Regions from separate parts of the Synechococcus sp. JA-2-3B'a(2-13) genome, predicted to be linked through region 4. Evidence: predicted binding sites of a transcription regulator. Region 4 holds the regulator's gene; each other region holds the start of a gene.
What was found. Region 4 encodes NtcA, which controls nitrogen genes in cyanobacteria. Its sites were predicted from a motif close to GTANCNNNNGNTAC; they were not measured.
Positions count from the first base shown of each region.

Region 1: the regulator NtcA is predicted to act here: its motif matches at 5,897-5,910, upstream of urtA (urea ABC transporter substrate-binding protein).
Region 2: the regulator NtcA is predicted to act here: its motif matches at 3,008-3,021, upstream of CYB_RS13625 (circularly permuted type 2 ATP-grasp protein).
Region 3: the regulator NtcA is predicted to act here: its motif matches at 1,990-2,003, upstream of CYB_RS00145 (ferredoxin--nitrite reductase).

Region 1 is NC_007776.1:2,119,598-2,126,937, reverse strand. It holds gene CYB_RS09630 (SAM-dependent methyltransferase) at 1-1,042, opposite strand, end outside; gene leuD (3-isopropylmalate dehydratase small subunit) at 1,039-1,641, opposite strand; gene CYB_RS09620 (phasin family protein) at 1,749-2,075, opposite strand; gene CYB_RS09615 (hypothetical protein) at 2,118-2,456, shown strand; gene CYB_RS09610 (urease accessory protein UreE) at 2,453-2,929, shown strand; gene CYB_RS09605 (Uma2 family endonuclease) at 2,973-3,677, opposite strand; gene CYB_RS09600 (S9 family peptidase) at 3,855-5,783, opposite strand; gene urtA (urea ABC transporter substrate-binding protein) at 6,167-7,340, shown strand, end outside.
Region 2 is NC_007776.1:2,958,838-2,966,177, reverse strand. It holds gene CYB_RS13640 (CocE/NonD family hydrolase) at 1-538, shown strand, start outside; gene CYB_RS13635 (DUF6761 family protein) at 637-897, shown strand; gene CYB_RS13630 (glycosyltransferase family 39 protein) at 1,114-2,916, shown strand; gene CYB_RS13625 (circularly permuted type 2 ATP-grasp protein) at 3,093-4,550, shown strand; gene CYB_RS13620 (gamma carbonic anhydrase family protein) at 4,572-5,132, opposite strand; gene CYB_RS13615 (alpha-E domain-containing protein) at 5,149-6,153, opposite strand; gene CYB_RS13610 (hypothetical protein) at 6,147-7,340, opposite strand, start outside.
Region 3 is NC_007776.1:40,032-47,371, forward strand. It holds gene CYB_RS15075 (hypothetical protein) at 566-712, shown strand; gene CYB_RS00140 (CAP domain-containing protein) at 729-1,868, shown strand; gene CYB_RS00145 (ferredoxin--nitrite reductase) at 2,061-3,608, shown strand; gene CYB_RS00150 (CmpA/NrtA family ABC transporter substrate-binding protein) at 3,670-4,992, shown strand; gene ntrB (nitrate ABC transporter permease) at 5,138-6,097, shown strand; gene CYB_RS00160 (nitrate ABC transporter ATP-binding protein) at 6,170-7,340, shown strand, end outside.
Region 4 is NC_007776.1:2,636,162-2,643,501, forward strand. It holds gene CYB_RS12035 (prolyl oligopeptidase family serine peptidase) at 1-4, shown strand, start outside; gene eno (phosphopyruvate hydratase) at 1-1,284, opposite strand; gene ntcA (global nitrogen regulator NtcA) at 1,523-2,197, opposite strand; gene CYB_RS12050 (M61 family metallopeptidase) at 2,479-4,353, shown strand; gene CYB_RS12055 (hypothetical protein) at 4,437-5,744, shown strand; gene CYB_RS12060 (hypothetical protein) at 5,775-6,662, opposite strand; gene psbV (photosystem II cytochrome c-550) at 6,993-7,340, shown strand, end outside.

The DNA of each region.
Region 1 (7,340 bases), 520 kb from region 4:
TCCCCAAGTAGAGGGTGACTTCGCTGCGGTTGTGAAACAGGTGGCGGGCCCTCACCAAGGGGAAGGCACTACCCAAGATCTCCAAACTTTGCCGCAGCACCCGCAGGCGGTGTTGGCGAGGTAACTTCAGGGTCATCACAGCTCTCCCCTGTGGCTGCAGATGGGGGGCAAAAGCCACCATCAGGCGGGCAGAAGCCGGGCCATCCATCCGCATGTCGTTGAGGATCAGGTGAAACCGGCCTGGGCCACGGGCCAAGTAGGCTTGGGCGCTGAGGCGATGGTGGCAGATCCCCGGATCTTGGCTGAGGCGCTCGTCCAAGTCCGCCGGATCCACTGCCGTGACCTGCTGGCCATATAGACGCAAAATGCGCGACCATCCCCCCGGCGCTGCCCCCAGATCCAGAGCCTGTCCCCCTGGCACCAAGGGAATCTGAAACACCTGGATGGCCTCCAGCAGCTTAAACTCGGAGCGGCTGATCTGCTCTGGATCCTGCCGAAAGCGATGGATCCCACCGGCCCAGTTGGAGAGGTTCTGGGCAGCCAAGGATAGGCCCAGCCAAGCGCGAATGCCCATCGGTTGAGCCAGGATCACCACCGAGATTACCTGCTGGGGGTCTTTGACCTGCAGGGGGGATCCCACCGCTGCCATCACCTGTTCGGCCAGGGTTTCATTGACCTGGAAGGGCTTGAGAGCCGGCTCTCCAAACAGGCGCGTCTGAACCGAAAAGCTGAGGGCGGGGTCAATGGCTGCCAACATTTCCCCATCAAGGCGCAATTCAACTAAGGATCCCTCGGCCAGCCGCCGTTCTTGGTGAATGGGGCAGATGTGGCGCAAAAAAATGGGCGGGTCAGCTTGCCAAGCCCCAGCCAGGTCGGCAAATGAGCGTTGGCTGCATACCCACACCAAGCCAGGTGCTTCCTTTAGCCGCTGCACGGCAGCCTCTGGATCCGCAGCTTCTATCTCCCGGATCGCCAAATCCATAAAATCCGGGTCGGCACTGCCCAGCCATGTATGGGTATCAGGGGGGAGAGGATTGCTCAACGGGCTCGCTGCCAACGCACGTAGGGTAAAGAAGCGGCTACTTGCTGAATCTGGGCTTGGGCGGCCAGCAGTTGTCCTGTGGCGTCCCAGGTGCCCTGCACCAGCATTTGCCAGGCTCCCTGGGGGATCTCCACAGCAGCGGCGTTCTCCCCCCAGCACACCTGTTTGCTGGGCAGATCCAGTGTCAACTGGAGCTGGGGATTTTCCGCCACCGCCTTCTGCAGGGCTTGAATCACAGCCGGGGGTGCCGTAACACAAGGGATCCCTAGGGCCAAGCAGTTGCCGAAGAAGATCTCGGCAAAGCTTTCGCCAATGAGGGCGCGGATCCCCCATTTGGCCAGCGCTTGGGGGGCATGCTCCCGGCTGGAGCCACAGCCAAAATTGGCATTGACCACAAGGATCTGGGATCCCTGGTACTGAGGCTGATCGAAGGGGTGTTGGCCGGGATCCTGGGCGCGGTCGTCGGCAAACACGTGCTGGCCCAAGCCGTCAAAAGTGACGCACTTCAAAAAGCGGGCCGGGATAATCCGATCGGTGTCGATGTCGTTGCCCAGCAGGGGGATCCCTCGGCCTGTGACGGTCAAAACTTCGCTTGACATGGGAACTTGATGAATTCTCCCAGAGAGGACTTCAGGGTATCGCAACGTTCGGCAAAACCCTGCCCAACGGCAAAGGAAAGCCGGCAAAAGGGGAAGGCTTGGCTCGGCTACCGGCGGTAAACCTGATTTTCCAAATTGCGCACCTGCCGCTCCAGCCGATCCAGCCGCCCGCGCAGCTCGTCCATTTCCGATTGGCGGGGCACGCCCAGATCCTGCAGGACGTTGCGCACCTGCCGCTGAACGTAGGATTCAAAGTTACTCTGCTCGGCCTTCACCTGGTTGAGCAGGTTGTTGATGACATTGGATGCCTCTTCTGGGTTGAGCTGCCCCTTCTGCACCAAGTCGTCGGCAGCCTTTCTCAACTGTTCTGCCAGCAGAGTGGTTGTGCCCACGCCCATTAGCAAGAGCTGACGTAAGATACTGTTGTTGTCCAATGCTGCCCTCCAAAGGACGCTTCGCGAACGGTACGGGCCTCCATGACTACCCATTTTCCTCAGTTTGCCCTCAACTTCGCAACCGGCTCGGCCAGTTTCTCCCTTTCGCCTGAGGCGGCACAACAATGGCACAAGGCTCTGCAAATCCTCTTGGAGCGACTCAAGATCCGTTCCCGACAGCAGCCTCAGGAGCCGGTTGAGTTTCGTTACCCTACTGAAGATTTCAGCTTGGAGATGTTCTGCAACCCCAACATCTGGGCTGGCCCCCACGCAGCCAAGGTGCTGGTGACTCTGAAAACCAAGGTGCTGCGCCTTTCCACCGAAGTGGAGTTCTCTCGCCTTCAAGAAGACCTCAGCCAATATCTGGAGTCCCTAACATGAGCGAAGATGCCCATGCTGCGGGAGAGGATCCCGCGGCCATTACGGTGACGCAACTGCTGGACGAGCCGCCAGAGGGGATCCCCGGCCACTTGGAAGTGGTTGCCCTCACTTGGCACGACCGCCAGCGATCCCGGCAACGGCTGGTGAGCGACTGGGGTACCGAGATCCAGTTGATGCTGCCTCGGGGCACCCATCTTCACGATGGGGATCTGCTCTATGCGGATGCGCAGCGACACATTCGGGTCAAAGCCCAACCCGAACCGGTGCTCTTGATTCAACCTGAAAACCCCATCCAGATGGGCCAGGTGATTCATCAACTGGGCAATTGGCACCGCCCGGCCCACGTTTCCCCCCAAGGGCAGATCCTGGCGCTGGCCGATGATCCGCTGCAGGACTGGCTGGCCCACATGGGGATCCCGTTTCGGTTGGAGATGGCTGTCTTCGAGCCCAACCTGTTGGCCCACAGCCATTAACCTGGGCCTTTCTGAGCGCAAACCCGTCCCTCCGACTCATGGCCTAGGCTCCAGCCTCTGCTTCTCGGGTTGCCAACCGCGCTGCAAACTCTCGGTGTTCCTCCGACTCAATTCCCCTTTGCAGCACACCCAACACCTGCTGCATGTTGCCCGTCAGCAGCGCGTCCACGGCTAACCACAACCCCGGAAACACCCGACTGTACAAAACGCCCAACTCATTGGGCTGTTGCTGCACGTACTCTCCATTCTGGAAGACATACCAGCGAAAGGCTTGCTCTTGGGTTAGCCAGACCAGATATTCCCGCACGCCGTTGCGCCGGTAGGCCCGCAGCTTATCATGCAGGTCGTAGGAAGCTGTGCTGGCGGCAATCTCCACAATCAGCTCCGGTGCACCCTCAATGTAGTCATCCTCGCTAATGCGGGACTGTCCCCCACAAGATTCGTGCATCCGCAATATGGCATCTGGCTGCGGCTCATTGTCCAAGTCCAGGCGAACGGTTGGATTGCCCGCCGACTCAACCCCCGGCGTTGCTGCTTCATAAACTCCCAGCCAGGCCATGATGTGGCTGTGTGGTCTGCCATGTCGGCGATATCTGAGGGGAGATGCCACGTAAACAATTCCCTCAATCAGCTCGGCTTTTTTGAGCTGAGGCATGGCTTGATAGCGCCGTTCAAACTCATCGCGGGTGAGACGATCGCCGCTTTCTAAGATGGGCAGTTCACGGAAGGAAGGGCTACTGACGCTCATGACCAGCTCTCTTACCAGCAGTCGCGACAGTGTTGCGGAGCAATATCGATGACTCCATCCGGGTTGGCTGGTAAGTCCATCATAGAGGGGCTGCTCTGTCGCGACAGCGTTGTGGAGCAACAATGGGCCATAGATGGGACGGGATCCCTTTCTATTCGACCCATTGAGCAGTCATCATCAGATGTCCAAGTTCTCGATCCGAACCGGCTCAAGAGGTTCTGCCAGCGGAAACCCCAGCACCTGGGCATAAAAGTAAAGCTCTGCCTCCAAAGCCCGTTTGATGTTGGCCGCCTGGCGAAAGCCGTGTTGCTCTCCCTCGAAGGGCACATAGGCCACTGGGATCCCTTTGGCCCGTAGGGCTGCCACCATCCTCTCCGCCTGATTGGGGGGCACGATGGCGTCTTCCAACCCTTGGAAGAAGATAACCGGACAATTGAGGCCCTCCAGGTGATGAATGGGGGAACGCTCCCGGTAGAGATCCCGCCGCTCTGGGTAGGGGCCAATGAGGCTGTCCAAGTAGCGAGACTCGAACTTGTGGGTCTCCTGGGCCAGGGCTTCTAGATCGCTCACCCCGTAGTAGCTGGCACCTGCTCGGAAGACGGCGTGGAAGGTCAAGGCCGCCAACGTGGTATAGCCGCCAGCGCTGCCCCCTTGAATGAGCAGCCGTTCCCCATCCACCTTGCCCTGTTCTGCCAAAAATTGGGATCCGGCGATGCAATCTTCCACATCTACCAGGCCCCACCGGCCTTTGAGAGCATCCCGATAGGCCCGTCCGTAGCCGCTGCTGCCCCGGTAGTTCACATCCAAAACGGCAATCCCCCGACTGGTCCAGTATTGGATCCCCAGGTTGAGCACGGCTGCCGTCGCCCCGGTGGGCCCGCCGTGGCTTTTCACCAGCAGGGGTGGCTTTTCGCCAGCAGGGGCAACAAAGTCTCGGTTTTTGGGGGGATAGAAGAAGGCGTAGGCCACTTCCTTGCCGCCACCGGTGGGAAAAACAATGGGCTCTGGGATCGACAGATAGTCCGGATCCACCGCCACGCTGCTGGAACGGGCCACCACCTCCACTTGGCTGGAGGGTAAGTCTAGGCAGACCAAGGCAGTGGCTTCCGTCGGGGATCCGGCCAGGAAAGCGGCTTTTTCCCCACTCACCTGCAAACCGCTGATCTGGGTGTAGGGCAAGGGGATCCCTGCCAACTGTCCTGAATGGGGATCCAGATAAGCCAGATGAGACAGCCCGTCTTGTTCATAACAGGCCAGGATGCGCCCATCGCCACAGAAGCCGTAGGTGCTCAGGCCAAACACCCACTGCGGCTCTCCAAACTCCGCTTCCATAGGGCAGAGGGGAATGGGGCCCTGGGGATCCCAGCGATAGAGGTTCCACCAGCCGCTGCAATCGGAAACAAAGTAGAGATCCCCTTGCGGTGACCACTGGGGCTGGAAGATCGACTCGGCAGGGCCACCGGCCAGCTTTTGAGGTTCTCCCAAGCTGCCGTCAGGGTTCACCTCAGACCGCCACAGTTCCGTCCCATCCCAGGGCATCTGGGGGTGATCCCAGGTCAGCCATACCAAGGTCTGGCCGTCTGGACTGAGGCGCGGGCTGGCGTAGAAGTCGTGCCCAGAAGCCAAAATCTGCTGGGATCCGCTTTCCAAGTCAATCGAGACAAGGCTGTTTTCCGGCTCTCCCTGGCGGCTGTGATCTTCCCGCACACAGAGGATGCGTCCACGCGCCCGATCCACCACCCCATCTGCATAGCGATAGGGGCCTGCTTCTGTCAGGGGCTGGGGATCCGAACCCGGCAGCAGGCGGTAGAGCCGTTGGTCAGCGAAGTTGCAAAAATACACTACCCCTGCCGACACCCAATAAGCTCCACCCCCATACTCATGCACCCGTGTCCGCACATTGAAAGGTGCCGGTGTCAGCTCCACCAGGATCCCGTCGGCAGAGCGCCGCATCAGCACGTTTCGCCCCTTCTCTTGTGGGCGACCCTCCGTCCAGTAGAGATCCCCTCCATCCCAAACTACCTGTCCCAAGCGCAGGGATCCCGTCACCACCAGGTCAGCGGTAATCGGGGATCGCCAAGATCCATAGCCGGCCTGTTGCACCATAAGCTATTAACTCTCAACTAATTCTCGACCCCAGAACCCCTATTATGCCGGCAGCAAGGGATCCCTGCCTTTGCCTACAGCCTGTGGGGAAAGGGCTCGGATTCTGGGAAAAGGTATCCCGCGATACAATTCTCTCCGGGCTGAATGGGTTTGATGGAACACGTTAAGGCAACAGGGATGCACAACGCTTTCTCGACTGCAGGATTAGCCTTTCCCCTGTTGACGTTGGGAAGGCATTCGGTGAAAGCCTCAGCCGACTGCAGTTGGGCAAATTTAACACATGGGCGAGGTGATGAGCTAAGTGCTTCCCTCTGTTGGCCGGGCTGCTGCAACAACTGGACTTCTTAATACCCTTTGCACTCACTTCGTTTCGGAGATCACCGATGGCTCTATCATTTAATCGTCGTCAAGTGCTGAAAATGGGCGCTCTGGCCGGAGCCGGGGCTGCCCTAGGGCCGCAGATCTGGGTGAAGCGATCCGTGCCCGCCTACGCCCAGGGAGAGACCATCCGCGTTGGCATTTTGCACTCCCTTAGCGGCACCATGGCCATTTCGGAAACCAGCGTGGTGGATGCGGAAAAGCTGGCCATCAAAGAGATCAATGCCGCCGGTGGGGTTTTGGGCAAGCAGATCGAGCCGATTATCGAGGATGGCGCTTCCGATTGGCCAACCTTTGCGGAGAAAGCCACCAAACTGATCGATGTGGACAAGGTGGCAACGGTATTCGGCTGCTGGACTTCGGCCAGTCGCAAAGCCGTGTTGCCGGTGTTTGAATCCAAGCAGCACCTGCTCTGGTATCCCGTGCAGTACGAAGGACAAGAGTGCTCCAAAAACATCTTCTACACCGGCGCTGCCCCCAACCAGCAGATCGAGCCTTCGGTGGAATGGCTGCTCAAGAACAAGGGCAAAGAGTTCTTCCTGGTGGGATCCGACTACGTGTTCCCCCGCACGGCCAACACCATCATCAAGGCCCAGTTGGAAGCCCTGGGGGGCAAGGTGGTGGGTGAAGACTATCTGCCTTTGGGCAACACAGAAGTTACCCCCATCATCAGCAAGATCCGGGCCGCTCTTCCCAATGGCGGTGTGATCTACAACAGCTTGAATGGCGACAGCAACGTGGCCTTTTTCAAACAACTGAAAGGGGCAGGGCTGGGGCCGGATCGTTATCCTTCCATGTCCGTCAGCATTGCCGAAGAAGAGGTGCAGGCCATTGGCCCCGAATTTTTGGAAGGGCACTTCGCCGCCTGGAACTACTTTATGACGGTGGATACGCCTGCCAACAAGAAGTTTGTGGAGGCTTTCAAGGCAGAATACGGCCAAAACCGCGTCACCAACGACCCGATGGAAGCCGCCTACATCATGGTTTACATCTGGAAGCAGGCGGCAGAAAAAGCGGGAACGGTGGAGATCGACGCCGTGCGGCAGGCAGCCTACGGCCAGACCTTCGATGCCCCTGAAGGCTTGGTAACCATGAACACCAACCACCACCTGACCAAATATGTGCGGATCGGCCAGGTGCGCTCCGATGGCTTGTTTGATGTCATCTTTTCTACGGATG
Region 2 (7,340 bases), 320 kb from region 4:
TCGCCCTGAACCCTCGCCGACGCAACAATCGGATACCTTTGTTCACGATCCCTGGCGACCGGTGCCGGCCTTGGGGGGCCACCTAGTTCAGCCTGCCGGGCCGCAAGAGCGCTCCGCCCTCGACTGCCGCACCGATGTCCTGACCTATACCACTCCGCCGCTGCAAGCCGAGCTGGTTCTGGTCGGGGACATTGCTGTGGAGGTGTACGCGGAGGCCGACAGCCCCAGTTTCGATCTTTGCGCTGTGCTCTCGGTGGTAAGGCCCGATGGGCAGGTGTATAACTTTTCCCAAGGCTATTGTCGCCTACGGGATCCCCAGCCTGGTACCCCCATTCTGATTCCCTGTCAGCCCACCTGTATTCGCATTCCTTGCGGTCATGCTCTGCGCCTCAGCCTTAGCGCGGCTTGTTTTCCGGCCTATCCTGTCAACACAGGCACGGGAATGCGGGAAGAGCGGCTGATTGAGGCCCGCATTCTCACCATCACTCTCCACAGCGGCGGCGAGACGTCTTCGCGGCTGCACCTGCCCATGGCTTGAAGCCAAGAAGAGACCAAGCTTCGGGATCCCGTTCGCAATCCCCGCTTACAAAGAGACACCAAACGTTAGGATAGAAACAGGCAGGGCAAGGGAACACCATGTTGCAAGACCCAAAGTTGATCCGGCACTATCAGGCTTTGACCGATGCTCTGGTGGATACCTGGCAGCGGGGCTACCGGCGCACCGATGAGCTACGTCTGCTGGTGGATGGCTACCTGCTGGCCTTGCGAACTGGCAAACAATTGGAGCCCTTCGAGATCTATCGCATTGAGGACGAGGTCAACCGCTTCCTCTACGATCCGTCCAACTTCATAGATCCGGAATTGGAGCCAGAGGCGGAGCCGATGCGGGGTTATTGATTTTGTGAATCCCTGTTGGCGATCCCTAGAACAGGTGGGGCAAAGTTTTGATTCCAACCTTTTCTGATCTCTCCTCGCCCCTTGGGAGAAAGACTAGGGGGGAGGGCGCTGACTGAGTTCTGGTTTTGTCGAGCATCTTGCGCCTGGTAGGCTGAGAGGGATCGATTCGTTCCTGATTCCAGTCGTATCGGTTCTATGGCGGTTTGGGATAGGGTGATGACCTCCCGGCATCTGCCCCTGCTGGGATCCGGCTTGGGCTTGGGGGTAGCCCTGATCCTCTGGTACGGGGTGTTTGGCTACCACGTGCTGCAGATTGGCCTCTGGCTGCTGAGCATCCTGCTGGTGGGGTTGTATTGGGCGCAGTTTTCCCCGGCTCAACCCCCTTGGGATCCGACGCGGCTGCGCTGGCAACAGGAGCTGTTGCACCTGGGGCTGTTGGTGTTGGTCTTTGCCCCGATCTACCTCTGCGACCTGCCCAACATCCCTTTTCAGATCAATACTGACGAGATTGTGATCACCTCCATGGCCCGTCGCGCCTCAGGGGTGCGCTATCCCGATATCTTTGGGCTGATGCCGGAGTATTTCTATTTCCCCCGCTTCATGTTCAGCCTCTTCGGCGGCCTGACGCGGCTGATGGGGGGAGTCACGCTGCTCAATGTGCGCACGGTACATGCCGCCTTCGGGGTCGTCACCATTCTGGTGGCCTACGGGTTTTTTCGGGCATTTTGGGGATCCCGGCTGGCTTTGGCGGGGGCAGCCCTCTTGGGATCCAACCACGCCTTGCTGGGCATCAGCCGCATGGCCATGCGGGAAAACCTGATTGTGCTGGTAGAGTGTGCGGCCCTGGCCTTGCTCCTCAAGGGCGTGCGGGAAAAAAATCCCCTGTTGCTCTATCTGGGGGGAGGAGCGGCGGCTTTCTCCCTCTACGGCTATTTGCCGGGGCGGGTGGTGATCCTGCTGGGGTTGCTGTTTGGAGTTCTGTACCTGCTCCTGGGCCGGGAGGATCTCCGAGGAGAAAACAAGCAAGCTAATCCCCTCTGGGTCCTGGCTAAGCTGACGGTGCCCGCGGCGCTGGGCTTTTTTCTGGTGGCTGGGCCCATTCTGGTGGCCACGGTCACAGCACCTGCGGTGAGCGCCGAGTACTCTCGCCAACAATTTCTCTTTTTCCCGGAAGGGCGGGCGTTACAACAGATGTGGGTGAATGCGGCTACGCCAGAGGAGGCGGTCTGGCGCAACATCTTCAACGGCCTCAGCATGTTCAACGACCCCGGCCAGCACGACCGCGGCTACATCTATCCCAACTACGGCCATGCTTTTGTGGATCCCTTGACGGGGGCTTTGATCTGGCTGGGGCTGGGATCCGGCCTCTACCGCCTTTTCAAGAAGCGCAGCCAACCCCACGACTGGCTGTGTATCGGCAGTTTCCTGTTTCTTTACCTGCTGTTTAGCTTGGCCATCACCAAAGCCCCCAACTACACCCGCCTGCTGGTCATTCTGCCCTTTGTAGCCTATCTAACCTTGGAAGGGATCCAAGTGCTGGCAGGTCTCCTGGAACGCTGGGGATCCCGGGCCGGGAGTTGGCTGCCGGCGGCGGCGATGGCGGGGGCAATCCTGCTGATTGGGGGGTGGAACCTGGCCATTTTTGGAGACTTTGTCCACAAAGGCTGGACGCAGGGCAACGATGTGGGGGCTACCGGGCGCTATGTGGCAGCTCGCCAAGGGGATCCCGACTACCGCTTCTATCTGGCCGCCAGCACTGCCTACCCCTATTTCGGCTGGGGGGAACCCCACTATTGGCAAAGCTGGATCCAATTTTTTGCCGGACGGGAACAAAAGGTAGCGGTGTTTTCCCCTGAGGTGTTGCCCATCCAGGCGCTGGAGCCACCGTTTACCCTGTTCATGAACGAGTGGGTATGGGATCAGCAGGGGGCAGAGCTGCAACGGCGCTTTCCCAAGGGGCAGTTGCATCGGATCCCTGCCGAGCGGGGGCTATGGGCCTTTGAGGTGGTGGATCCCTAGAGCTCCCCCCTGGTTTGGCCAACCCACTGTTCGCGGGACGGAGTCCTTTCGCGTCAGCGGGACGGAGTCCTTTCTTTTTACCAGGCTAAAAGTAGCTGAAAGCACACTATGCAGATCCAGAGCCGCCAACAGTAGAAGAAGTAGAAGAAGATGATAGCGTTCCAGGGATCCCAGACGTGCGTTTTGATGCCTACGACCCGGGCGAGGGGTTTTACGACGAGCTGTTTTTGGGGCGTAACCAGCCCCGTCCTGAGGCGATCCCGCTGATTGAGCGCATTCATTCTCTGGAAGAAGGGGAACTGCAGCAGCGGCAAGCGGCAGCACAGGCGGCCCTCTTTCAGATGGGGGTGACCTTCAACGTCTATGGCGATAGCCAGGGCACGGAGCGAATTTTCCCCTTTGACATCATTCCCCGCATCGTCTCGGCTTCCGAGTGGCAGCGGCTGGAGAAGGGTCTCAAGCAGCGCATCCACGCCCTCAACCTGTTCATCGACGATGTCTATCACGACCAGAAGATCCTTAAGGATGGGGTGATCCCTGCCGAGCTGATCGAAACGGCCAAGGGATTTCTGCGGCCCTGTGTGGGGCTCAACCCGCCGGGGAGAATTTGGTGCCACGTCACCGGCACCGACCTGGTGCGGGATCGGGACGGGACTTGGTACGTGTTGGAAGATAACCTGCGCTGTCCGTCGGGAATCTCTTATGTGCTGGAAAATCGGCGGGTGATGAAAAGCACCTTTCCCTCCCTGTTCAACACCATGGGGATCCGCCCGGTGGACGACTACCCTAGCCATTTGTTGGATACTCTGCTTAACCTGGTGCCGCACCTAGCCAACCCAACGGTGGTGGTGCTCACCCCCGGCATCTACAACTCCGCCTACTTCGAGCATTCTTTCCTCGCCCAGCAGATGGGGGTGGAGCTGGTGGAAGGGCGGGATCTGGTGGTGGCCGATGGCTATTTGCAAATGCGCACCACCAAAGGGCTGCAGCGGGTGGATGTGATCTACCGCCGCATCGACGATGACTTCATCGATCCCCTTGCTTTTCGCCCTGATTCCCTCTTGGGGGTACCCGGCCTGTTTGAGGTCTACCGGTCGGGGCGGCTGGCGATTGCCAACGCTTTGGGAACAGGGGTGGCGGACGACAAGGTGATCTACGCCTATGTGCCCCAGATGATCCGCTACTATCTGGGAGAGGAAGCCATTTTGCCCAACGTGCCCACCTACCTCTGCTGGGATCCCAAGGATCAGGCGTATGTGCTGGAGAACCTCGACAAGCTGGTGGTGAAGGCAGCCAACGAGTCAGGCGGCTATGGCATGCTGATGGGATCCCAGGCCACACCGGAAGAGCGGTCTGCTTTTGCCGAGAAAATCCGCGCCCAGCCGCGCAACTACATCGCCCAACCCACCCTGTGCCTTTCTCGCGTGCCCACCTTGGTGGATCGGGGAGAAGGCCCCTGTCTGGAGCCCTGTCATGTGGACTTGCGGCCCTACATCCTCTATGGCAAGGACATTTATGTTCACCCAGGGGGGCTGACCCGCGTCGCCCTCAAGAAGGGATCTCTGGTGGTGAACTCCTCCCAGGGGGGCGGCAGCAAAGATACCTGGGTGCTCTGCGCGGATCCCGGCTGTTGAGAGACGGCTTGCAAAATAGGTTCAGAGCCGCTCGCCCGAACCTCTGCTCCACCGGCCAAAGCGGCTGGCATGCTGAAGCGCCAAATCCACGTAGTGCTGGGCGTGAAGGCGCAGTTGCTTGACCTCTTCCTCGGTGAGGGTGCGGATAACCTTGGCCGGGATCCCCGCCGCCAAAGAGTGGGGTGGCACAGACCGGGTGACCACCGCTCCAGCTCCCACCATGCTGCCTGCCCCGATGGTGACCCCGTTCAAGATAATGGCCCCAATCCCGATCAGACATCCCCCCTCGATGTGGGCACTGTGGATGACCGCTCGATGGCCTACGGTCACTTCCTCGCCAACCAGGGTCGGCTGTCCGGGATCCCCGTGCAGGATGGCTCCATCTTGGATGTTGCTGCGGCGGCCAATCACAATGGGCGAGAGATCCCCGCGCAGGATAGCCCCGTACCAGATGCTCACCGCTTCCGAAAGATGGACATCGCCGATCAGTATGGCATTGGCGGCAATAAAGGCTGCCTCATCTACTCCCGTCGGCTGCCGATCCAGCCCAATTGGCCAGGTGTCCTGTTTTTCTCGTTGCATTCAGAGTCGAGGCCGTTCATGTCAGTTGGGCTTGACGTTGAGAGAGTAGAGAGGATTCAGACGGTTGCAAGGGGCGAGTGGCAAAGAAAGTTTCGTAGATGCAATCGCCAACGTGGTTCATTTGTAGCTGCAATTTGTCGAGAAACTCATGTAAGCCCTGCTCCATAATGTCGTCGATGGTCAGGTAGTCCAGCTCAGAACGCAGGCGGCCCAAAGCTCGCTCGCTGGGATCCCGCCAGGTATCGGCTGGGGTGCCGGTGATCTGGTGCAGGGATCGATCCGCATGAATAAGACAAAACTGAATGGAGCGGGGAAATTGCCGATCCAAAATCAGGAAAGAGGCCACCTCCCTGGGATTGATGCGGTGCTGGCGGCTGTATTTCCGGTACATTTCATAAGCACTGGCCGACTTCAGCAAGGCGATCCACTGCAGCTCATCCAAAGCCGTACCCACATACTGCAGAGAGGGCAGCAAGATAAAATACTTAACGTCCAAAATGCGCGCCGTTTTGTCTGCCCGCTCCAAAAGACGGCCAATCTGGCCAAAATGCCATCCTTCCCCATGGGTCATGGTGGCATCCATCACCCCGGCGAATAGGTGACTGGCCAGCTTCACTTCCGTGAAAAAATCGTGGAGCTGACTCAGGTGGGGGCCTTGCTGAGCCGCTTCTTTGACCATCAAATAAAAGCGGTTGACCCGCTCCCACATTTCTGAAGAAATGACCTCCCGCACAGAACGGGCATTTTCCCGCGCCAGCCGCAAACAGGAAAGGATGGAGTTGGGGTAATCCCTATCAAAAGCCAGGAACTGGATGACCGTTTCTTGGGTTGCCTGGCCATAGCGTTGGTAAAACAGCTCCTGATCCCCGGTGGTGTAGACGATGGGATCCCACTGCTGAGCGGGACCGCTGGGCAAGTCTAGGATGAGGTTGAGATTGACATCGATGAAGCGGGCGATGTTCTCGGCGCGCTCCACGTAGCGGTTGAGCCAGTAGATGGAATCGGCCACGCGACTCAGCATGCTGTTACCTCCTCTGGAGTTTCTTGTCTCCGCGCTCCGTTCAAATTCAATAAACGAAGCAGCCGCCGCAGCTTCACCAGCAGCACCCCCGTCAGGCCGGTCAAGATCCACCCCATCCACTCGGCTGCAGTACCCAGATAGCGCACCTGCACGCGATGATCCCCCGGTGGGATCCGCACCTGCAACAGCCCCACTCCGCTGTGCTCAGCAGACGTGAGGCGACCATCCACCTGTACCCACCAAGCAGGGTAGTAAAAAGTGCGCAGGACTACCCATTGATCCTGATCGGTGGGGTTAACGGCCCGAAAACGACGGTAGCCATAGCGCCACTGCTCCACTTCCAACAGTGGCTCCAGATCGCTTTGTTCTCGTCCAAAGTTCACCATGTCGCCTTGCCACCGCAGCAGCGGATCCACCTCTGGGGGCGGCATGGGCAGCGTTGCCTGGCGAGGTCGGTACTCCAGCACATCCACCAGCGCCAGCCCGTCGGGAAAGCGCCAGTGCATGTGGAGAAAAGCAATGCCCGGTCGCTCCTGGGGCTCGTTGGGAAATGGCTTGGCGGCAGACAGCTCTTGAAAAGTCTGGATGGTTTGCGGGTCAAACCAGGCTCTGGACAAGACCTGCCAGCCCTGCCAGCTTTGTATCCCCATTGCCAGACCTATCCCCACAATCAAGAGGATCCTCCAGCCCTTTTGCCCCCACCCCCAGGCGGCCAGGGATCCCAACAGCCAGGGCACCGTTACTGATGTCACCGCCATCCAGCGCCAAGAAAACTGAATGCGGCGCAGGGGCAAAACCCACTCGTAGAGCCAACCCAGCAGATCCGTCATCATCAGCAAGGCCACCAAGCTGGCCCCCAAGCTGTAGAGCAGGATGGCTTTGGCCAGGGGAGCATGGGATCCCAAGGCATCAAAGGACTCCGTCTCGCCAGCACGAACGGAATGGATCGGGGTCATCCCCCTTGTCCTGCGGGCCAGCCATTCCCAGAAAACCAGGATCCCAGCACCCAAGACAACGGCCACCATCCAGATCCAGTACCCCACCAGGCCGCTTTCAAACCAGTGCTGCGTCAGTTGCGGCTGGAGCCGGGTTAGCCCACTCAGCATCAGGCGATGTTGGGGCATGTACTCTTCGACAAAATTCACCAACTCCACCTGGATGAGGCGCTGATCCCAAAAGGCTGGCAG
Region 3 (7,340 bases), 450 kb from region 4:
TGGGGATCCCTTATCAATCGGGCAAAAAGCAGCATTGATCACAGCAATCTTTCGCTTGAGCGCAAGAAGAGCATGCCTCTAACCCCCAAAACCCTGAACTTTGCTGAATTTACTGAGCTTTAGGCGGTTTGGCAAAAGTCATTGAGAGGGATATAGTAGACCAAGTTTCCCCCTGATCCTTGAGTCCACCGCAACGGTTGCCGGGAAGTGAAGGGGGAAAGCGCTCGGGGGGTATTCCTCAGGGCTTTGCGGGATACCGCCTTCCTGTTTGGACTCCGTCCCGCTGACGCGAACAGAGATAGGCAGGATGCGATCGCTTCTTTCCTGAACCATGTTCAGGAGAGTTCAGCGTGAATGTATCAGTTGTGGGGATCCGTACTCCACTATGGGTGGAGAGAAAAAGTGGGCTTGGATCCCAGTCCTAGTGGATGTAGCCGACTTGGGTGAGCGTTCCTTGACTTGGGCTTAAGTTATACCCTTGTCGCCATGGATCTTGGTGCTGTAACCCACCTGGCCAGGTGATAGAACAGGATCAAACCCAGCAGCATTTGGGAGGTTTGTTGTCATGGCTACGTTGCAACCCAAAGTGACCCACCAGCTTTTGGCGGCCTTAGCCCTGTTTGCCTGTCTGGGCTTGTTGCCTGCTTGTGGCGAGAGCAGCAGCAGCACCGTCAGCCCCCCCAGCATCACCCCCACCCCCACCGGCTCATAATTCGGCTGGTTTTTGCATGCCCTTGCAGCGGTTGCCCAAGTTGGTTCAGCTTTGGGCTTTGAGGATCGTGGGGATCTTTTGTCTTTGTCTGCTGGCGGCCTGTGGAGGATCCCCTACCTCGATGGAGCCACCGCGGGCAGGGGAAGTGCCGATTGCCAGCTTCCTGTGCCGGTTGGATCGCCAGACCCGCAGCTTCACGGGGCCTATTTACGCCGAACAGCCCCAGGTTGCCACCTGCAACCCCGGTCGCCTTACGCCTGCAGCAGCCCAAAAGATGATGGATCGGCTGAATTTTCTACGGCTGTTGCACCAGTTACCGCCGGTGAAGCTCAATCCTCAGTTCCTAGAAGCCGCCCAGCAAGCGGCCTTGATGCAGGTAGCCAATGGTACTCTCAGCCACCAGCCGCCCCCTTCTTGGCGCTGCTTTACCCCTGCTGGGGAGGCGGGATCCCGCTTCAGCAACCTGGCGGTTGGGCCCATCCTAGAGCTGAACGGCCCCGATCCAGGCCGGGTGTTGGCGCGGCAGGTGGACATCTATTTTGCCGAGCCAGGTCGAGAAAACTTTGTGGATGTGGGGCATCGCCGCTGGAACCTGTATCCTCAGTACGCCCAGGGGGCCTACGGCATTGTCTTTGACCCACGGGCTGGACGGGTGACCCAGGCCAACGCCAACTGGATCTTCGGTTTTGACGAGTCGGTGCCAGATCCAGAGTTCATCGCCTTCCCGGAGAAAGACGGCTACCTCTACCGCCTAGAAGGGTTTTCCGGCCAGCCCCTGTCTGCCTACCGCTGGTCTTTCTCGGTGCCCAGCCGTGGCGGCAAGGCTGATCTCAGCCAAGCCCAAGTCCGCATCACCGATGCCCTCAGCGGCGAGCCGGTGCCTGTTGGAGATCTCCGCGTGGGGGATCCCGCCTTTGGCCTGGAAACTTTGACCTACTCCGTGGGTTCGATCCAGCCCAATCGCAACTACACCTTTGAAATTAGCGGCATTCGCCTCAACGGTGGCCCCCCCCGCAGTTACCGCTACACCACCGCTCTCTACGACTGCGATCCCCAAACTTCCCAACGGCCCGCACCCCTCACCGAAGGGCTGGGGATCCCGCCCCGTCTGCTCTGGCAGAGGGAGCCTTTCAACTCTTTCAACCCTCTCAACTAGCTTTTCCTCACCCCCAGCCCCTTTCCCAAAGGGGAGAGAGGAGTCTGCTGCTCCTGGAAGCTTGACTTTATGCATAAAGCGCAATTCGAGAATGACAAAACTGCATAACCTGTTACAGAGTGTAACTGCCAATACCAAAGTTAACAGTTCGTCATCGCTAGAGTAGCCAGTGTTCACCCCACAGCAGCGATCATGGCGAACCAATTTGAACGCCTCAAAAGCGAAAAGGATGGGCTGGCGGTCAAGGCCGAGCTGGAGGCGTTTGCCCGGATGGGTTGGGAGAACATTCCTGAAGACGACCGGGATCACCGCCTCAAGTGGCTGGGGATCTTCTTTCGCAAGCGCACCCCAGGTCAGTTCATGCTGCGGCTGCGCCTGCCCAATGGGATCCTAACCAGCGGCCAAATGCGGATGTTGGGCGCAATCATCCACCCCTATGGAGAACAGGGCGTAGCCGACATCACCACCCGGCAGAACCTGCAACTGCGGGGCATCCCCATCGAGGAAATGCCCCAGATCCTGGGCTACCTGAAAGAGGTAGGCCTGACCAGCATCCAGTCGGGCATGGACAACGTGCGCAACATCACGGGATCCCCTCTGGCCGGTATTGACCCGGACGAGCTGATCGATGTGCGCGGTCTCACCCGCAAGGTGCAGGACATGATCACCAACAACGGCGAGGGCAACCCTTCCTTCAGCAACCTGCCGCGCAAGTTCAACATCGCCATCTGCGGTTGTCGCGACAACTCCGTGCATGCGGAGATCAACGACCTGGCCTTTGTGCCCGCCTTCAAAAATGGCCGCCTGGGCTTCAACGTCCTGGTGGGCGGCTTTTTCTCGGCTCGCCGCTGCGCCGAGGCAATTGGCCTAGATGTCTGGGTGGATCCCCGCGATGTGGTTCCTCTGTGCGAGGCGGTGCTGCTGGTCTACCGGGATCACGGCCTGCGGGCCAACCGGCAAAAGGCGCGGTTGATGTGGCTCATTGACGAGTGGGGCCTAGAGAAGTTCCGGGCGGCTGTGGAGCGCCAGACTGGCCACCCTCTGCTCAGGGCAGCGGAAAAAGATGAGGTGGTCTGGCACAAGCGGGATCTGCTGGGGGTGCATGCCCAGAAGCAGCCGGGCCTCAACTTTGTCGGCCTGCACGTGCCTGTGGGGCGGCTCAACGCCCTGGAGATGATGGAGCTGGCCCGCTTGGCGGAGGTGTACGGCTCCGGGGAGCTGCGGCTGACGGTGGAGCAGAACGTGCTCATCCCCAATGTGCCCGACTCCCGAGTGGCCCCGCTCCTCAAAGAGCCGCTCTTGAAGAAGTTCTCCCCCAACCCAGGGCCCTTGCAGCGGGGGTTGGTGTCCTGTACGGGCAACCAGTTCTGCAACTTTGCCCTTATCGAGACCAAAAACCGGGCTGTGGCCTTGATGGAGGAGCTGGAGGCGGAGCTGGAGATCCCCCAAACGGTGCGCATCCACTGGACGGGCTGCCCCAACTCCTGCGGCCAACCCCAAGTAGCCGATATCGGCCTTATGGGCACCACTGCTCGCAAGGACGGCAGGGTGGTGGAGGCCGTGGACATCTACATGGGGGGAGAGGTGGGCAAAGACGCCAAGCTGGGCGAATGCGTGCGCAAAGGGATCCCTTGCGAAGACCTCAAGCCGGTCTTGGTGGAGTTGCTCAGGGAGCACTTTGGGGCCAGGCCGCGTCAGCATCCGTCCGCCGCCCAGGCTTCTGTTTTGGTAACCCGCTAGCGGTTCTGTTGCCGTCCTGAAAGTTTTTCTTTCTTCGTCGTTGTAAATCTTGGAGGTTTCGATGTCTAAGCTGTTCAGCACTTCCTCTCCCGTCTCCCGTCGGCAATTTTTGGCCGGGGTGGCTGCTCTCACGGCTGGGGCGGCCACGGCTGGGATCCCGCGCGCCCAATCGCAATCCTTGGGCAAAGGCTACTGGGTGGCGCAGGCCGATACTCCCGAAACCACCAGCGCCAAGCTGGGGTTCATCGCTCTAACCGACGCGGCCCCCCTGATCATCGCCAAAGAGAAGGGGTTTTTCGACAAGTACGGCATGAAAGATGTGGAGGTGGTCAAGCAGGCCTCTTGGGGCACCACCCGCGACAACTTGGTGCTGGGATCCGCCGCCGGCGGCATCGATGGGGCACACATCCTCACCCCCATGCCCTACCTCATCACCACCGGCAAAGTTACCGATGGCAAGCCGGTGCCTATGTACATTTTGGCCCGTCTCAATCTGGACGGTCAGGGCATTAGCATTTCCAACCAATATCGGGATTTGCAAATCGGCCTGGATAGTTCCCCCCTCAAGGCCAAGTTTGCCGAGGTCCGAGCTGCCGGCGGGGATCCCAAATGTGCAATGACCTTCCCTGGTGGCACCCACGACGTGTGGATGCGCTACTGGCTGGCCGCAGGCGGGATCGATCCCACTAGCGACGTCTCCATCATTGTGGTGCCGCCGCCGCAGATGGTGGCCAATATGAAATCCAGAACCATGGAAGCCTTCTGTGTGGGCGAGCCTTGGAATGCCCAGCTGGTGAACCAAAAAGAGGGGTATAGTGCCCTCACCACCGGCGAGCTGTGGAACGGCCACCCGGAAAAGGCCTTTGCCCTGCGGGCCGACTGGGTGGATGCGCACCCGAAAGCCACCCTTGCCCTGTTGAAAGCGGTGCTGGAAGCCCAGATCTGGTGCGACCAGATGGAAAACAAAGAGGAGATGTGTCGCATCATCGGCGACCGCCGCTGGCTGGGGGTTCCCGTGACCGATATCTTGGGCCGTTCTCGGGGCACTTTTGACTACGGCACCGGCAAGGTCGTTGAAAACAGCCCCCACCTGATGAAGTTCTGGCAGAACTACGCTTCCTACCCCTTCAAGAGCCACGATCTCTGGTTCTTGACCGAAAACATTCGCTGGGGTTACCTACCTGCCGACACCGATACCAAAGCCTTGGTGGAGCGGGTGAATCGGGAAGAACTCTGGCGGGAAGCTGCCAAAGCCATTGGCCAGGAGGCGGCCATTCCCCCCAGCCCTTCCCGAGGAGTGGAAACCTTCTTCGACGGGGTGCAGTTCGATCCCGAAAATCCTGCCGCCTACCTGGAGAAATTGGCGATTAAGAAGCTGGCCTAATTTCCCAACTTTCCCCAGCAAGTTAGCTGCAAACCCTCTGTCCAGGAGAGAAGGGATCCCCGAATCCCCACAAAGAGTGTTCAACTGAAACCCCTTCTCTCTTGGGATCCTCTTAAGTTGACTTCAACCTTACTCCCAGCAAGCCATGAGGATTTTCCACTCTGCCCTACAGTTGGGCTACCACCTCTTTCGGATCCTGCTTCCCCTACTGGTTGGCCTAGGCCACTGGCTGCTGAAAACCGGCCAAGGTTCTGTTCTTCAGTCCAGTACCGGAATCGGTTCCCCCGCCAGTTCTGCACCTTCTTCTGCTTGGCGGCAAAGAGTCCAAATCCACAAAGCGCTGCGTCGCATTCTGTTGCCCGCTACGGCCATTTTGCTCGTCCTGATTCTCTGGCAAATCATTTACAGCCGCCCCGGAGCCAACTTGCCCACCCCTCTCCAGGTTTGGCAGGACACCTGGGATCCCCTCATTAAAGATCCCTTTTTTGACTATGGCGGCAATGCCAAAGGGCTGTTCTGGCAAATTTGGGCCAGCTTGCGGCGGGTGTTCATTGGGTTTGCCCTGGCCGGCTTGGTGGGGGTTGTGGGCGGCATGATCATCGGGGTCAATCGCTGGCTGTACGAGGCTTTGGATCCCATTTTTCAGGTGCTGCGCACGGTGCCGCCTTTGGCCTGGCTGCCGATTTCTTTGGCTGCCTTTCGAGATGCCAACCCTTCCGCCATTTTCGTAATCTTCATTACGGCCCTCTGGCCCATTTTGATCAACACCGTTGTCGGCGTACAGCAGATCCCACAGGACTACCGCAACGTGGCCAGAATTGTGCGCATGTCCGGCTGGAAGTACTTTTTCAAAATCGTTTTCCCGGCAACTGTGCCCTATATTTTTACCGGCTTGCGCATTGGGGTGGGCTTGTCTTGGCTGGCCATTGTGGCAGCGGAAATGTTGATTGGCGGTGTGGGCATCGGGTTCTTCATCTGGGATGCCTGGAATAGCTCCCGCATCAGCGAAATCATTCTGGCTTTGATCTATGTCGGGATGGTGGGTCTTCTGCTGGATCGGATCACGGCTTGGATTGGCTCGCTGGTGGTGGCTGAGGATCGCTAAATGAGCTTGGCCGAGTTTTAGATTGGTTGCTGACAATTTCTCCATGCTCTCAGAAATCATCTCAGGGGAATCATGAAGACTCAGCCTTACATTGAAGTGGATCATGTCGACAAGGAATTTCTCCTCGACAACGGAGAGGTCTATCCTGTCCTGAAAGACATCCACCTGGAGATCCAAAAGGGGGAATTTGTCTCGTTGATCGGCCACTCCGGCTGTGGCAAATCGACCCTGCTCAACATCATCGCCGGCCTGGAAAAGCCTTCCCGCGGAGGCATTCTCCTGGAGGGCCGACAGGTTACAGATCCCGGCCCAGATCGCATGGTGGTGTTTCAGAACTATTCCCTGCTGCCCTGGCTGACCGTGCGGGAGAACGTTGCCCTGGCTGTGGACGAGGTGCTGGGATCCCTTCCCAAAGCAGAGCGAAGCCGGATTGTGGAAGAGCACATCCGCCAGGTGGGGTTGCAGGGGGCAGCCGACAAGCGACCGGCCCATCTGTCAGGAGGGATGAAACAGCGGGTAGCCATTGCCCGGGCTTTGGCCATCCGTCCGCGGGTGCTGCTGTTGGATGAGCCCTTTGGCGCTCTGGATGCCTTGACGCGCGGCAACCTGCAGGAGCAACTGATGGAGATTGCCCAGGCGGAGCAGCTCACCTGTGTCATGGTTACCCACGATGTGGATGAGGCGCTGCTGCTTTCGGATCGGGTGGTAATGATGACCAATGGCCCGGAGGCCCGCATTGGCCAGATTTTGCGGATCCCTTTTCCTCGACCCCGCCATCGTTTGGAAGTGGTGCGTCACCCCGACTACTACAGCCTGCGGGGAGAGATGATCTACTTTCTCAACCAGCAAAAGCGGGCTCGCCAAAAAACGCCTGTTCGCGTGGCCATTGCCAAACACGGCCTGGAGAAGGTCAATTTGGAGATTGGCTTTGTGCCCCTCAACGACTGCGCGCCTCTGGTGGTGGCGCAGGAAAAAGGCCTGTTTCAAAAGCATGGCCTGGAGCAGGTCACCCTGGTGCGGGAGCCAGGCTGGAAGACCATCTGGGAAGGGATCCGCTCCGGTCGGCTGGATGCGGCCATGGTGGTGGCCGGGATCCCGTTGGCTTCCACCTTGGGAGTAGGGGGAGTTCCGGTGCCTTTGGTAACCGCCTTAACCCTCTCCCGTGGCGGCAACGCCATTACCTTTGGGCGCAGACTTTTGGAGCGAGGCGTTCAAAGCCTGGCGGATTTTCGCCAATACCTCA
Region 4 (7,340 bases):
TTAGCGAGCTCTAGGACCCAGGCCCACCCGACCGGCATAAACTGCCGCTTCCCCCAGCTCGTCTTCGATGCGCAGCAGTTGGTTGTACTTGGCAATGCGCTCGCTGCGGCAGAGGGATCCGGTTTTGATCTGCCCGGCACGGGTGGCCACCGCCAAGTCGGCAATGGTGGTGTCTTCCGTCTCGCCAGAGCGGTGGCTGATGATGGTGCGAAAGCCGGCTTGAACTGCCAATTGGATGGCCGAGACGGTCTCCGTCAGGGTGCCGATTTGGTTGGGCTTGATCAAAATGGCGTTGGCGGCGGCGCTGTCGATACCCTTTTGCAGGCGGGTCAGGTTGGTTACAAACAGGTCATCTCCCACCAGCTGTACCCGGGATCCCAGTTGAGCGGTCATGGCTTGCCAACCGGCCCAGTCTTCTTCCGCTAGCCCATCTTCAATGGAAAGGATGGGATAGTTGGCCAGCAGTTGCTGGTAGTAAGCCACCATATCAGCCGCGCTGTGGGCTTTGCCCTCAAAGTGATATTGCCCATCCTGCAGCAGCTCGTTGGCGGCCACATCCAAGGCCAAGGCGATATCTGCTCCCGGTTTGTAGCCTGCCTGTTCAATAGCCGTCATCAGCAGATCCAAAGCCGCCGCATTGGAGTCGAGATCAGGAGCAAACCCCCCTTCATCCCCCACACCGGTGGACAGCCCCTTCTGCTGCAGCACTTGTTTTAGTACCGCAAACACCTCAGCCCCGTAGCGCAGCGCCTCGCGAAAGCTGGCCGCTCCAATGGGCACAAGCATAAATTCTTGAATATCGACGTTGTTGTCGGCGTGGGCGCCGCCGTTGAGCACGTTCATCAGCGGCACCGGCAGCAGGTTGGCAAAGGGCCCCCCCAGGTATTTGTAAAGAGGCAAGCCCACTGCTTCCGCAGCCGCTTTGGCTGTCGCCAGAGAAACTGCCAAAATAGCGTTGGCCCCCAGGCGGGACTTGTTGGGGGTGCCGTCCAGGTCGATCAGCAACTGGTCAATACGGGCTTGGTTGAGGGCATCTTCTCCCTGCAGCTCCGACTGGATGGGGCCAAGGATGTTTTCCACCGCCCTCAGCACACCCTTACCGCCGTAGCGTTTGGGATCCCCATCCCGCAGCTCATGGGCCTCGAAGGTACCGGTCGAGGCACCGCTGGGAACCTGCGCCAAGCCCGTTGCTCCATTGGCTAGACCCACCAGGGCTTCTAGGGTGGGACGCCCTCGCGAGTCGAGGATCTCATGGGCGGTAATCCACTCGATGGCTGTTTCCACAGTTACACCTCAGCAATTGGCTAGATAGCTCTGGCCAAAGCCAGATCCCCCCATAGACTAGTAGATTCTTGCCCGCGATCCGGTCAGCTTCCAGAAAACTTTAAGTCTGTCCTTCGGGCACAGAGATTCTTCAAGGCTGCAGCAGTAGACTGAACATAAGCCGGGTAGAGCTTCAACCAACCATCGAGCGGGGTTTGCCTAGGCAGGGTGCTGCTCAGGAGGTGTTCTCCTCTTCCTTCTAGGCAAAGCGATGGCTCAGCCGCATCGGGTCGTGTACGGTGATCTTCTTCTTGTGAATGGAGATGTACTTCTTCTTGCGCAGCTCTCCCAACAGGCGGGTGATGGTGACGCGGGTTGAGCCAATAGCCTCGGCAATGGCCTGGTGAGACAGCTTGAGATCGATGGTGACCCCATCTGGGCCAGGCACCCCGAAATCGCGACAGAGAATCAACAAAAAGCTGACCAGACGGGATCCCATGTCGCGATGAGCCAGCGTCTCGATCATCATCTCCGTTTGCAAGATACGAGACGACAGGCTTTTAACCAGCAACATGGCCAGTTCGGCGTTCTCCTGTAGGGATTTCTCCACCTGCTCGATCGGCAGAGAGAGCAACTCAGTAGGTGTAAAAGCCACCGAGTGATAAAAGCGGTCGGAGCGCTGTCCCGTGATAAAGGAGAGCACGCCGAAGATGCTGTTTTCGCGCAGGAGGGCAACGGTGATTTCCTCCCCCATTTCGTAGACCCGCGAGAGCTTAACGGCTCCCTTCACCAAAAAGTAAACCCGCTCCGCCGGATCCCCTGGAAAAAAAATGGTCTTCCCGCGCTCGAACGTTTCGATAACCGGAGGATGGTGAGGGCCTCCCAATTGCTTGAAGGCTGTGATCAGAGATTTTTCCGCTACGGCCACCGCCATACTCATCAACCTTTTAAGGTCAGTTTATACCTAAGATCAACCTATTAAGATCAATCTAGAAGCATTAGGCTAGGTTGCAACCCCTTGACTTCAGAATCGATGATGATACCAAGATTTACCCTAAAGTAGAAGGTTCTGCCCAGGCATCTTTGTAGCACGTGCTACATTTTTGAGTCTCGTTTTTGCCCCAGAAAGGGATCCCCAACCGAAAGCAGGGGTTAGGATAAGAGCCATTGTCGCTGGGGGTTGCGTCGGCCCTTGGCGGTAGAGAGTGGAGTGGGTTGGAACATTCTATCTACCTATCTATGGGGATCCCAGAGGTTATCATTGCTGCACCTTCTCAACTGAGCCGCCAGCATTTCACAGTGCGGATGCCGGATCCGGCCAATCACCTGCTGGAGGTGGAACTGCAGATCCAAGAGGTGGATCCAGAGGTGCCTTTGCGGCTGCGACTGCCGGTGTGGACGCCGGGATCCTACTTGGTGCGGGAGTATGCCCGTCATGTGCAGGAGTTTCAGGCGGCAACTGAGCAAGGGATCCCTTTGGCCTGGCGGAAGGTGGACAAGAACACCTGGCAGATCGATCCGCCGGGCTGTTCTGCCGTGAAGGTGTGCTACCGGGTCTATGCCTATGAGCTGACGGTGCGCACAAACCATCTGGATTTGACCCACGCCTATTTCAACGGGGCAGCGCTCTTCCTCTACGTGCCCGGTCGCGAGCGGGAACCCTACACTTTGACGGTGATCCCCCCCAAGCCGGATTGGCACATCGCCACCAGTTTGCGGCCCTTGACCTCTCCTTCTGAGGATCCCACTTCCGGCCAGTCTTTTGTGGCGGAAGACTACGACGAGCTGGTGGATAGCCCGGTGGAGGTGGGTCCACATCGAGTGCAATCGTTTGAGGTGGAAGGGATCCCGCATTACCTTGTGGTTTGGGGGTCGGGCACTCTGGATGTCGATCGGGCTGTCGCTGATGCTAAGGCGATTGTCAAAACCACAGCCGCGTTTTTCGGTGGGCTACCCTATGACCGCTACTGGTTCATTGTGCATTTGTCGCCGGGAGGATTTGGTGGCCTTGAGCACAAGTACAGCACCACCCTTCTTTACTCTGGGCTGGAGCTGCATCAGCCGGAGTCCTATCGTCGGTTTTTGTCTTTGCTGGCCCACGAGTTGTTTCATGCCTGGAATGTCAAGCGTCTGCGTCCTCTGGCATTGGAAAAGATCGATTACAACCAAGAAAACTATCTGGAATGCCTGTGGTTTTGTGAGGGAGCGACCAGCTACTACGAAAATGTCATCTTGTTGAGGGCAGGGATCCTCAGTGCCGGCGATTTTTTAAAAGTTCTTTCCGAACAGATTGGTCGCTTGCAGCGTACTCCGGGCCGGGCCGTGCAATCGCTACGGGAATCCAGCTTCGACACCTGGATCAAACTCTACCGCCCCCACGAAAACACCCTCAACAGCCAGGTTTCTTATTACTTAAAAGGGGCTTTGGTCTGTTGGCTGCTGGATCTGCACATCCGTCACCTTTCCGGCGGTCAGGGATCCCTGGATACGGCTTTGCAGGATCTGTGGCAGCGCTTTGGTCGGTCAGAGAAGGGCTACAGCGACCAAGACTTGCGGGAGGCGTTTGAGCGGGCAGCCGGTGCCGATCTTGGCCGGTTTTTCGCAGCCTATGTGGAAGGCACGGAAGAGCTAGACTACAACACTTACCTACACCCCCTTGGCCTCACCCTTAAAGCCCACTTCAGCCGCCCCAACCCCATCCCATACCTGGGCCTCAATTTCAACGGCGAGGGCAATCGCATCAGCGCAGTGGAGATGGGATCCCCGGCGCAAAAAGCAGGCATCTGGGCCGGCGATGAGCTGGTGGCCCTGGATGGGTTCAGGGTGAGCGCCGCCAACCTGACAGAACGCTTGACAGCCTATCAGCCCCACCAGATCATTTGTTTGAGCGTTTTTCAAGCGGACCAGTTGAAACACTTTTGGATCCCGTTGGATCCCCCTCGGCCCGATGTCTACACGTTGGAGGTGTTGCCTGAACTGACTCCTGCTCAAGAAGCTCTTCAGCAAGGCTGGCTGGGATCCCTTGTCGGCGCCCAGCTTCGGTCAGAGGCAGGTCCCCATCTGCTTGAAAATTCACCTATCTCCTCCTAGCATGTTGAGGCAAGCAGGTAATCAAGCAGGTAATCCAGTTAACTGGAAAGAAAAGTAACAGCAGCAGAGGACAGGAGTATCTGATGGACTTAGTTTTGGTTTTATTGATTGGGGCAGCTGTTGGTTTCTCGGTAGGCATTTACGTTGCTCGCCAGTATGGGGCCAGTCCTAAACTGGAAATCTGGAAACGAGAGATTATCAGAGATATATCTTCGCAGCTAAGCCAACGCAGCCAAGAACTCAACAACCCGGACAAAGCACTCATCAAGTTGAGCGAAGGATTGGTAGACAAGATTTCTCAAAAGTTACAGGAAAAGTTACAGGCCGTCCAAGCTACCCTTGAAGAGTTTAAATTTCGCCTTGCTGACAGCCAGCAAAGCTTGCTACAGGACTGGGGCAGAGACTTTCTACAAGCTATATCTGTAAAGTTGGCCGAACATGGCCAGCAACTGAACAATCAGCTAGCCATTCTGGAAAATCTAGTGGAAGAGGCCAAAGATATTTATCGGCAACTACGGGTTACTATTCAAAGTTCTCATGGATCCGAGATATGCCCAACTGCAAATCAGGACTCCCAGAATGAGCAGGTTACTCAGGTCATTGGTAAAGCACCAGATCCTGAGACACCAGACGAAGTACTAAGAGACAAGGATGGGACAGCTACTGTTGATATATCAAAGATAGAGTCGTTCTTAAACTCAAAAAACATAAAGATAAAAAGCATAGCTGCGGAAGAAAAAGAGGAAAAGCTAGATCAAATAGCCGCCTTTATGGGCAGCCGATACTCTTTTATCAAGAGATTTTATGGAATGGTTAAATCAAACATGAAGAGCGGCAGTTCTTTCTCCCTAAACCTTAGAGACGAACCTCAACAAGTAGTCAGTTCAACTTGCCAAGTTGCTAAGGAGTTACACGACATCGCATTTTTGGAAGAGTACAGATACTCTAAGGCGCCCAGATGCCTTTTGGTAGCGAGACCCAGTAGGTCGCCTCAGGCGCTGAATTTTCTGGCAGGGAACTGGCTGGAAAGATATGTTAGGGGCACGCTGATCCGCCTTGTTGCGGCTCACACCAAAAAGATCAGTTTCTCTTACGTCGCGAATGCCCAAGTTACTTTATCGAATAGAGCCGATTTTGAGATGGATCTTTTCTTCCATATCAATGATAAATTCTACTGGGTGGAATCGAGGACAGGTGGGTACCAAGATAAAATACAAAAATACTCCAGAATCGCTGATGAACTCGGTCTTCAGGGAAGCCAAGCTTTCATAGTTTTAACTGATGTTAGTCAAGATACAAAAAGTAGTCTATCTTCCCTCTATCACCTGTCAGTGATTGGCGTCGATGAGGTTGAGTCTACCTTTGATGGGATCCTGAAAAGCCATCTCTGAAAGTCTGAAAAAGTCCCCAAGAGCATCGGCTCAGGCCACAATCTTGACGGCTTGCTCCATACACCACCAGGGATCCTCCGCAAAAGCTGGCATGGGAGTGCTGCCTGCTTTGCCCAGAATGGCCAGCCGGACTTCCCGATCCAGGCGGGATCCGGCCCCGTAGGGATCTTCTGAGGGAGGTTCCAGCCGTTGCCCCAGAGGGGGCATCACCATAATGCCCGGCTGCATGCTGGTGCCGCTGACCCAGATTTTGAAGCGATCCACCGCTACGTCTGTTCCTTCTGGCAGCTGCATCTGCAGCAGGTAGCGGGGGCCAGAGCCAATCAGCAGGCTCTCGTTGGGGCGTAAACGGGCAGGCAGATCTGGTTGATAGGGGTAAACCAAATCCACGCTGTACCGCCGCTCGTCAAAGACGGTGACATAAACATGCACTGGAGTGGGGGCTCTGTTTCTCAAGGCAATGGCCAGGTTGCGGCCTGCTTGGATTTGCACTTTCCCTTGGGGATCCCGCGGCAGGGGGCTCACTTCGGCAGGGGCAGAGCTGCTGGCCGGGGTTTCCAGTTGGAGAAATTCCACTTCCAAGATGCTGCTCAGCGCATCGCTGGCAGGTTGCAGGTTCAAAAGATTACCAAAAGCAGCCACGTGCTCCAACAGCCGCACCAGCTTGCGAGGCAGGGCCAGTAGCTTCTTCACCGGGATCCGGAAGGCCGCCAGAGCCACCTCTTCCCCCCGCCGGTAAAAGTGATAAGTGGCATCGGGCAACAGCTCTACCCGCAAGTCCGCTGCTTCCGGGTCTGTGTAGGTCAGAAGCGGTGAGGCCGGCAAGGCCGCCAGCAAATCGGCAACGGGCATTTGCACTTGACTGGGATCCGCACAGGTGAAAGCCACCCGCAACGGCTGGAATTGGATAGAGGACATGGGGAAAACCTGGAACGGAGTCTGCCGTATTCTCCTGCTCTGAGGTTGCCAGGCAAGCAAGCCAAGCTCTATATTACCTGCATTACCTGCTCATTACCTGCTCAGTTCTCTCGACTGGGCTGTGGCCAAGTCAGCTCTCGGCCAACAGACTCCCAACAGGCCATAGCTCCGTAATCAAACTTAACACCAAAGGCAAATGGAACCATTGGGAAACTATCCCGGATCCCATCTGCAAATGATCTCTTAATGGTCTATTCTTGATCCTGTTGTCGGGTTTGTGGCTGGAGTGGAGCCCACCTCTCCTCTTTCTAGGCTGATCTACGGAGAACCATGTTTAGCAAAGCTTTTTCTTTTCAGAAGGTGTTTGCGCCAGCGCGTCGTCGGTTGCTTGTCCTGCTGTTGGCTGCGTTGATGGCTGGGTTTGGCTGGGGTCTGGCTCCAGTGTTTGCAGCTAGGGATATTCCTGCAGTGGCTCTGTCGCCAACTGAGTCTATTACCTTTACCGAAGCCCAGTTGGCCAAAGGGAAGAAGCTATTCAACACCGCATGCGCCCAGTGCCATGTGGGCGGCCAGACCTATCCCAACCCGGATGTGAGCTTGAAGCTTTCGGATCTGGAGGGGGCAACTCCCCCACGGGATAATGTGCTGGCGATTGTGGATTACATCAAGAATCCAGTC